DNA from 4 places in the Streptomyces sp. NPDC007991 genome. Region 3 is predicted to be linked to each of the others. Evidence: riboswitches for the same ligand, from Rfam matches in the RefSeq annotation. Region 3 holds a riboswitch; each other region holds the start of a gene.
The links. A riboswitch is a leader RNA that binds a small molecule or an ion and turns the genes downstream of it on or off. The one in region 3 is predicted to bind cyclic di-AMP.
Positions count from the first base shown of each region.

Region 1: another riboswitch for cyclic di-AMP. It lies ahead of ACFZDA_RS00580 (peptidoglycan DD-metalloendopeptidase family protein); the one in region 3 lies ahead of ACFZDA_RS38765 (transglycosylase SLT domain-containing protein).
Region 2: another riboswitch for cyclic di-AMP. It lies ahead of ACFZDA_RS19600 (NlpC/P60 family protein); the one in region 3 lies ahead of ACFZDA_RS38765 (transglycosylase SLT domain-containing protein).
Region 4: another riboswitch for cyclic di-AMP. It lies ahead of ACFZDA_RS13320 (peptidoglycan DD-metalloendopeptidase family protein); the one in region 3 lies ahead of ACFZDA_RS38765 (transglycosylase SLT domain-containing protein).

Region 1 is NZ_JBIBJD010000001.1:148,311-150,501, forward strand. It holds gene ACFZDA_RS00575 (insulinase family protein) at 1-862, shown strand, start outside; cyclic di-AMP (ydaO/yuaA leader) riboswitch at 1,055-1,218, shown strand; gene ACFZDA_RS00580 (peptidoglycan DD-metalloendopeptidase family protein) at 1,232-2,017, shown strand.
Region 2 is NZ_JBIBJD010000006.1:437,091-439,281, reverse strand. It holds gene ACFZDA_RS19610 (LysE family transporter) at 1-207, shown strand, start outside; gene ACFZDA_RS19605 (DUF6328 family protein) at 143-784, opposite strand; gene ACFZDA_RS19600 (NlpC/P60 family protein) at 866-1,339, opposite strand; cyclic di-AMP (ydaO/yuaA leader) riboswitch at 1,343-1,555, opposite strand; gene ACFZDA_RS19595 (hypothetical protein) at 1,891-2,191, opposite strand, start outside.
Region 3 is NZ_JBIBJD010000020.1:126,978-129,168, forward strand. It holds gene ACFZDA_RS38760 (Cof-type HAD-IIB family hydrolase) at 1-258, shown strand, start outside; gene ACFZDA_RS38765 (transglycosylase SLT domain-containing protein) at 222-1,001, opposite strand; cyclic di-AMP (ydaO/yuaA leader) riboswitch at 1,005-1,179, opposite strand; gene ACFZDA_RS38770 (polyprenyl synthetase family protein) at 1,685-2,191, shown strand, end outside.
Region 4 is NZ_JBIBJD010000004.1:376,429-378,619, forward strand. It holds gene ACFZDA_RS13320 (peptidoglycan DD-metalloendopeptidase family protein) at 29-934, opposite strand; cyclic di-AMP (ydaO/yuaA leader) riboswitch at 939-1,100, opposite strand; gene ACFZDA_RS13325 (alpha-galactosidase) at 1,411-2,191, opposite strand, start outside.

The DNA.
Region 1 (2,191 bases), on a different contig from region 3:
CATGTCCCGGCCCCGCCAGGGCACCGAGGAGACGGTCGCCGCGATCGACTCCGCGGCCGTACGCGCCTTCTACGAGAGGCACGTCAGGCCCGCCACGGCCACCGCCGTGGTCGTCGGCGACCTCACCGGCATCGACCTCGACGCCCTGCTCGGCGACACGCTGGGCGCCTGGACCGGCTCCGCGGCCGAGCCGCGCCCGGTGCCGCCGGTGACCGCCGACGACACCGGCCGGGTCGTCATCGTGGACCGCCCCGGCGCCGTCCAGACGCAGCTGCTGATCGGCCGGATCGGCCCGGACCGGCACGACCGCGTGTGGCCCGCGCAGGTGCTCGGCACGTACTGCCTCGGCGGCACCCTCACCTCCCGCCTGGACCGCGTGCTGCGCGAGGAGAAGGGCTACACCTACGGGGTGCGGGCCTTCGGCCAGGTCCTCAGGTCCGCCCCGGACGGGACCGGTGCCGCGATGCTCGCCATCAGCGGCTCGGTGGACACGCCCAACACCGGCCCCGCCCTCCAGGACCTGTGGACGGTGCTGCGCACACTCGCCGCCGAGGGACTGACCGACGCCGAGCGGGACGTCGCCGTGCAGAACCTGGTCGGCGTGGCGCCGCTGAAGTACGAGACGGCGGCGGCCGTCGCGAGCACGCTGGCCGACCAGGTCGAGCAGCACCTGCCCGACGACTTCCAGGCCACGTTGTACCGGCAGCTCGCCGCGACCGGCACCGTGGAGGCCACCGCGGCGGCCGTCAGCGCCTTCCCGGTGGACCGTCTGGTGACGGTGCTCGTCGGTGACGCGGCGCAGATCAAGGACCCGGTCGAGGCCCTGGGTATCGGCGAAGTCTCCGTCGTGGCCGCCGAGTAGCGGCACGCGCGCGTAGGGGCCCTGGTTGTCTTCTAAGGCACCAGGGCTCCTTTATGCCCGAATTGGTGCGGAGGTTGCCTGTCTGCCCTGTGGGATGCGCTACAAAAACCGGGATCCGTTTGGGAATTGAAAGTGGCCCCGCTTAGGTTCGTCCGGGCTGTCCGTCAGGCAGTGCGCCGCACCCGCGGCACCGGACAGTCATCGCCGAGTCCCCGTACGGCGCGAGCCAGGGGAGCCGGGGACCCACCGCAGTCCCTGGGGTGAATCGGACGCCCGCGCGAGCCGCGAGGGGGTCCGTAGGAGACCTTCCTGCTCCGAACCCGTCAGCTAACCCGGTAGGCGAGAAGGAAGGAAAGGACCAGGCACTCCATGGCGTTCACCCGCGCCACCGGGAAACATCGTCGTCCCAGCCGCATGCAGCGCGGCACGGCCCGCGCGGCGGGCGTCGCGGCCCTCGCCACCACCGGTGTCATCGGCACCGTGGCCGCTCCGGCCTTCGCCGCCGAGCCCTCCGTCGAGCAGACCGGCCTCACCCCCGTCGTCACCATGGGCGGCACCGTGGCCCAGCAGATCGACGCCCAGGCCGCCGCCCAGAGGCAGGCCGCCGAGGAGGCCGCCGCCAAGAAGAAGGCCGAGGAGGCCGCCCGCGAGCGGGCCGCCGAGGCTGCCAAGGAGGCCAAGGAGGCGGCCGAGAAGGCCCGCGAGGCCAAGGAGCGCGCCGCCCGCGAGGCCGAGCGCAAGCGCCTCAACACCTTCGTGCCCCCGATCTCCGGCTCGTACATCTCCACCGGCTACCAGGCCAGCAGCGGCCTGTGGTCCTCCGGCAGCCACACCGGCGTCGACTTCCACGCCGCCACCGGCACCTCCGTCCACGCGGTCGGCATGGGCGAGGTCGTCGAGGCAGGCTGGGGCGGTTCCTACGGCAACCAGATCGTGATCAAGATGAACGACGGCACGTACACCCAGTACGGCCACCTGTCGTCCATCGGCGTCTCGGTGGGCCAGAAGGTCACCCCCGGCCAGCAGATCGGCCTGTCCGGCGCGACCGGCAACGTCACCGGCCCGCACCTGCACTTCGAGGCCCGTACGAGCCCCGAGTACGGCTCCGACATCGACCCCGTCGCCTACCTCCGCTCGCACGGTGTGAGCGTCTGACGGCGTACCACTCCGCTTCCCCCGAGGCCCCGGCTCCCCGAGCCGGGGCTTTCGGCGTTTGTCACGTCCGGCTGTCCAAAAAATATCCATGGATTCCGGTCCGCCGTCGGAAATTCCGGCTCATTGCAATAGAGTCACGGAACACGTGTCACTCGTCGACGTTTCACGGGGATT
Region 2 (2,191 bases), on a different contig from region 3:
AGTCCCGCGCTGCCCCGGACGCTGCTGCTGGCGCTGATCGTCGTGGTCCTCGCCCTGCTGTGGTTCCCGGCCGTGGCGCTGCTGGTCGACCGGCTCGGCCGGTGGCTGCGCGAGCCGCGTGCCGCGCGGGCCGTCGAGGGGATCACCGGTGCCGCGCTGACACTTCTCGGTGTGCTGCTCCTTCTCGAACCCCTGAGGGCTGCCTGATGGTGCCGCGCAGGGGCGTGGGGATCCGGGCGGCGCTCGACGCGGCCGGTTCCTCGGCGGTGGCTTCCGGTCGCCCGGAGCCGCCCTGCGTCTCGTCGCGCGGGCCCGCCCGCCGCACCAGCCGGGGGAGCAGCCCCCACAGGCCGACACAGACCAGGAACGTCGCGGCGCCCGCGGCGATGCCGCCGACCCGACCGGTCGTCACATCCACCACCAGCAGCACGGAACCGCTGAAGGCGAACACCAGCACGACCAGGCCGGTGGTGGCCAGCCGTGAGGACACCTGCACGATGCGCGGCTTGGCGCCCTGCTGGAAGAGCAAGCGGTGCAGCGCGGCCGGCGCCGTGAAGAGCGCCGCGGCCAGGACCGCCAGCAGCAGTGTGATGACGTACGTGACGCGCTGGACCGTGTCGAGGGACGTGAAGCGCGAGGTGAACGCGAGGGACAACAGGAACGCGAACAGGATCTGTACGCCCGTCTGGGTGACCCGGAGCTCCTGGAGCAGCTCGACGAAGTTCCGGTCGGCGCGTTGGAGCGGGGTCTCGCCGCGTGCGGTGCAGGGACGGTGCTCGGCCATGGGGGACGGGTAACCACATAAGGCCGTGTCACGCTCCGGCGTGCGGCGGCACGTCAGGGGCGCCGCCGCACGCCGGGCGGATCACTTCACGCGCCCGTACCAGACGCTCTTGGTCCAGAGCTTCTGCAACCGCACCACGTCACCGCTCTTCGGGGCGTGCCAGAGCTTGTTTTTACCCGCGTAGATACCGACGTGGTACACGCTGCTGCCCGAGTGGAAGAACACCAGGTCTCCCGCCTTGCGGTTCTTGGCGGAGATGTGGCGCGTCTTGTTGTACTGCTGGGCGGCCGTGCGGGGCAGCTTCTTGCCCGCCTTCTTGAACGAGTACAGCGTGAGGCCGGAGCAGTCGAACCGGTGCGGGCCGGTGGCCCCGTACCGGTAGGGCGATCCCTTCTTCGAGGCCGCGATCTGGAGCGCCTTGGTCGCTGGTGTGGCTGCCGCCGCCTCGGAGGAGAGGCCGGGGGCCACGATCGAGCCGCCCACGGCGGCGATGGTGAGGGCCGAGGCCGTACCGGCCCGGACCATCAGCGACGGGACACGATTGAGCGCAGTCATGCGCAACCCTTCGTCAGCCGCCTGTGAAGGATGACCTGTCGGATTCGGGCTGGCGAAGTTGCCCGGCCGCTGACGCGGCTTCACCCCAAGGGCTGCTCGGGCCCGGTCATGGCGTGACCGTCCCGGCGACCCGTCGTGCTTGGGTCCTCCACTCCTGCCGATCCACTCCTGTCGACCGGTCATCCAGGCGGCGGCAGGACTCGGCGTCCGCCCGGACCGCCCCGCCGCTGTGGCGGGGGCTTGTCGTCAGTCAGGGATCTTGACGCATGCTTGTCCGGAAATCCCAATGGAACCGGGGGTTTGTGTTGTTACTCACCACTCGCCCGTTCGGGTGGACACGTCTGTGTTCGACCCGCCGTCCACAGGTCCACGGACCGCCGGACCAGCGATGGAATGTCCCATTCCGCCCCCGGGTCACGCGCGTTCCGCAACTGTGAGGGCCCGGAAAAAAGTCTCGCGTCTACTCCGAACAGAGGTACGCCGTTCGGACCGTTTCGACTCAGGCCCGGACGCTTCGCCGGCGCGGCGGGCGTCCGGGCCGGCGGAACAGGTCAACTGACGGACTCCGGGGGCAGGGTGACGCGGGCCGTGCGCCGCTCGCCGTCCAGCACCCGCAGCGCCCGGCCGAGGGTGCCGGCGTGCAGTTCCGTCTCGCCCCGCTGGTGCATCAGGGTCAGTGCGTCGCGCAGCGCGGTCGCCTTGCCGACCAGGGCCTGGGCGGCGCGCAGTCCGCGGTAGGTGTCGCCGGGCAGGGCGGGGTTGATCCGGCCGAGCAGGTCGACGACCTCCAGGTAACGGTCGATCAACTCCGCCTCGGCGCGGGTCAGTGCGGGCAGCGGCGGCAGTTCGGGC
Region 3 (2,191 bases):
ACCGGCCTGGCGCTGGCCGCCGAACACCTGGGGCTGCGGCCGGCGGACACCATCGCCTTCGGGGACATGCCCAACGACATCCCGATGTTCGACTGGGCCGCCCACGGTGTCGCCATGGCCAACGCCCATCCCGAACTCAAGGCCGTGGCCGACGAGATCACCCTGTCGAACGAGGACGACGGCATCGCCGTCGTCCTCGAACGACTGCTGGACGGGACGGCTCAGTACGGGCCGTTGACGTTGTCGATCGAGCCGTAGCGGGCCGCCGCGTAGTTGCAGGCCGCCGTGATGTTGGCGACCGGGTCGTACGGGTCGAAGGAGGTGCCGGCCACGTGGTAGGCGGCGAAGGTCGGGTCGATGACCTGGAGCAGACCCTTGGACGGGGTGCCCTGGGCGGCGTTGGAGTCCCAGTTGTTGATCGCCTGGGGGTTGCCGGACGACTCGCGCATGATGTTGCGGTAGATGCCGTCGTACGAACCCGGAATCCCCTTCTGCGCCATGATGTCCAGCGCCTCGCGGATCCAGCCGTCCAGGTTGTCCGGGTAGGTCTTCGCGGAGGCCTGGGTGGCCTGGGCGACGCCACCCGCGGGCTTCGCGGCCGGCTTGGCGGGGGCGGAGGACTTGGTCGCCGTCTTCGTCGCGGCGTCCGCCTTGGCCGTCTTCACCGTGAGCTTCAGACCCGGGTGGATCAGCTGCGGGTTGTCGCCGACGGCGGCACGGTTGTCCTTGTAGAGCTGCTTCCAGCCGCCCGGCACGTCGTATTTGTCCGCGATGCGGGCGAGGGAGTCGCCCTTGGCGACGGTGTACGTGAGGGACGTGGCGGGCTGGGCCGCCTGCGGCACGGACTGCGCGACGGTGGGCGCGCTCCGGGCCGGCTCGGCGGCGCCGGCCTGCGTCGCGCCGATCAGCGGCAGGGCGAGGGCCGCTCCGCCGGTGCCGATGGCCACGACACGACGGGTGAGCCGACTGGTTCTGGTGCGACGGTGCTTGCCTCGGGGCATGGCGATGTTCCTCTCCGCCGCCTGCGAGGTGAGCTGTCGGGTTCGGGCCGGGAGGTGCCCGGCCGCCCACGGCGCTGTCGCTCCGTGGGCGGCTTCACCCCGAGCCGGTCCGCTGTGCGGACCGGCGACGTACCTGGGTCCCCCGCTCCTGCCCTGCGTGAGTGGGTGGGTTCGTGTGGGAAGTCCGGGCGGGGGCAGGATTCGGCGTCCGCCGGACAGGCCCGGAACGTATGCGAGAGCACATGTCGGGAACAAGCACCGGAGTCACATATCGAGTGGTTGACCTTGGTCAGGGGCTTATGGGGCACTTGATCCTTTGCTGAAGCCAAGGCTCAACTTGCGTGCGGCGGAAGGGGGTACGGGCCGGTGCCGGAGTGGGGCGTCACAGGGGATAACGTGATTCAACTCACTGATCACGAGTCCTTGGGGCAATGTGCGCGAAGGGGATTCGCTTACCTATTGCGGCAAATCGCACATAGGCCATTACCTCCCGGTAAGTCGATAAATGTCTGCTCTTATGAGCTGATCAAAAACATAGCGGTCGTGATCGGATACCAACCGGCCTGTAACCCTGGGCGCTGGTGGTGATCGAAAGGTGACCGGATACGCTGACTCGAGTGATGGCAGCGACCTATCGACAAACCGTGTGATCACCGGCAGACACAGCAGACAGGAGACCCCTCGTGACCGACGTCGGGCCGTTCGGGCTGAGCGTGCGGGACCAGGCTCTGGAAGCCGATGTCCAGACCGGGTTGGCGGCTGTCGAGGAAGGCTTGCTCGAGGCCACCAAGAGTGAGGTGCCCTTCATCACGGAGGCCGCCCAGCACCTGGTCCGGGCCGGCGGCAAGCGGTTCCGTCCGCTGCTCGTGATGCTCACCGCCCAGTTCGGCGACCGGTACGCGCCCGGGATCGTGCCGTCGGCCGTCGTCGTGGAGCTGACCCACCTCGCCACGCTGTACCACGACGACGTGATGGACGAGGCCGCCGTGCGGCGCGGGGTGGCGAGCGCGAACGCCCGCTGGGGCAACTCCGTCGCGGTCCTCACCGGTGACTTCCTGTTCGCCCGCGCCTCGCACATCCTGGCCGACCTCGGCCCGGAGGCGGTGCGGGTACAGGCCGAGGCGTTCGAACGGCTGGTGACCGGCCAGATCCTGGAGACCGCCGGACCGCAGGACGGCCGCGACCCGGTC
Region 4 (2,191 bases), on a different contig from region 3:
CGTGTCAGGCGGGCGGTGACGCGGTCGGTCAGCCGACGGAGACGCCGTGCGAGCGCAGGTAGGCGACCGGGTCCACGTCCGAGCCGTAGTCCGGCGTGGTGCGGATCTCGAAGTGCAGGTGCGGTCCGGTCACGTTGCCGGTGGCACCGGACAGGCCGATCTGCTGTCCTTCGCTCACGGTCTGGCCGGCCGAGACGGAGAGCGAGGACAGGTGGGCGTACTGCGCGTAGAAACCGTCGTTCAGCTTGATGACGACCTGGTTGCCGTACGCCCCGCCCCAGCCGGCGGAGACGACCGTGCCCGCGCCGACGGCCTTGAGCGAGGTGCCGGTCGGAACGACGAAGTCCACACCGGTGTGGTATCCGCTGGACCACATGCTGCCGGCCATGTGGTACGGGGTACCGATGGTGGCGCCCTCCACCGGGAGGGTGAAGCCGCTGGAGGTCGCGGCGGCCGGCTTCGCGGCAGCCGGCTTCGAGGGCGACTCGGAGGCGGAGGACTTCGAAGCCGAGGACTGGGAAGCCGAGGGCTTCGACGGGGCAGCGGGCTTGGGCGCACTCGCCGCCGCCTTCTTGCCGATCGCCAGCTTCAGCCCCGGGTGGATCAGCGACGGGTCGTCACCGACGGCGTCACGATTGTCCGCGTAGAGCTTCTTCCAGCCGCCGTCGACATTCTGCTCGTCGGCGATCTTCGCGAGACAGTCACCGGCCCGCACGGTGTACGAGCGGGCGCCCGTGGCCTTTTCGGCGGCCTTCTTCTCGGCGGCCGGAGCGGACTGGACGACTCTTTCCGGAGTCGACTTCGGAGTGGCGGCGTGGGCGCCGGCGGCCCCCATGAGCGGAAGGGCGAGAGCGGCCCCACCGGTTCCGGCGACGACGATGGAGCGGGTGAAACGCTGGGACTTCGGGCGGCGGTGCTTACCCTTCGCGGGCATGGCGAATTCCTCTCCGTCGCCTGCGAGGTGAGCTGTCGGGTGCGGACTGGAGATGTCCGGCCACGCCGAGGCGCGGCTTAACCCCAAGCCGTTCCGGGAACCGGAACAGGCGTCTTACCTGTGGGTCCCCCGCTCCTGCCGTACGTCGGGTCAGTGTGTGGGGCTCCGGGCGGCGGCAGGATTAGGCGTCCGTCCGGATGGGTGTGGAACGTAAGCGACCAGGACGCAAAGGGACAAGCGTGCGGTTCCCCGTGACGGCGTTTTTCTTGACGCGTCGGCACTTTTTCCGTCACGGAGCGTGGATTACCGATCTCCCGCATCCCGCAATACCCCTGAATCGCGCCAGAATTACGTGCACATGGCAACAACACATCGTCACGAATATGACGATGCTCACGCACCCCGACCTCATCCCCTTTACAGTCGGGGCACGTTACGCCTAAACAACTGAAGCACTGCCTATTCGGACAGAAGGGCTACTTGCGCTTAAGCCGGACGACAGCGGCATTTAGATCCCCGCGCAGGCCGACCCGCAGTCCGTGATGGAGCAGTACGCCCCCTCGATGCACTTCGCCCGTTGTGAGGCATTCGTACGACGCCGCGGGATCGAGGCCCCGCAGCCGGAGTGCCGGAACGGGCTCGCCGTAGCGCTGCGCCTGGAGCCAGGCCAGGACGACGGTCTCGTCGCCGAGGACGTACTGCACGGCGCTCAGGCCGCCCTCCGGCGGGCGCAGCCGGTACAGGTCGCCGCGCTGCACCACGGGCCTGATCTCCTTGTAGAGCTCCACCCAGTCCCGCGCCTCGGCGAGTTCCCGCTCCGTCCACTTCGTGAGGTCGCCGCCGACCCCGAGTACCCCGGCCATGGCGCTGACGAACCGGAACCGCAGGGAGCTGGCCCGCTGGTTGAGCATGGCGTTCGGGCTGTCGGTGACCCAGGCGGCCATGACCCGGGCCGGGTGGATCTGGCTGAAGCCGTGCTGGATGGCGAGCCGGTCGAGCGGGTCGGTGTTGTCCGAGGTCCACACCTGGTCCGTGCGGCCGAGCACACCGATGTCGATCCGGCCGCCGCCGCCCGAGCAGGACTCGAAGGCCACCCGGGGGTGGGCGGCCCGCAGCCGGTCCAGCAGGCCGTACAGGGCGTGCACGTGGTCGACCCACAGCCGTTGCGGGTACGGGTCGTCCGGCCAGCCGGCGTCGGTGAAGCAGCGGTTGAAGTCCCACTTGACGTAGTCGATCGGCGCGCTGGACAAGAGCCCG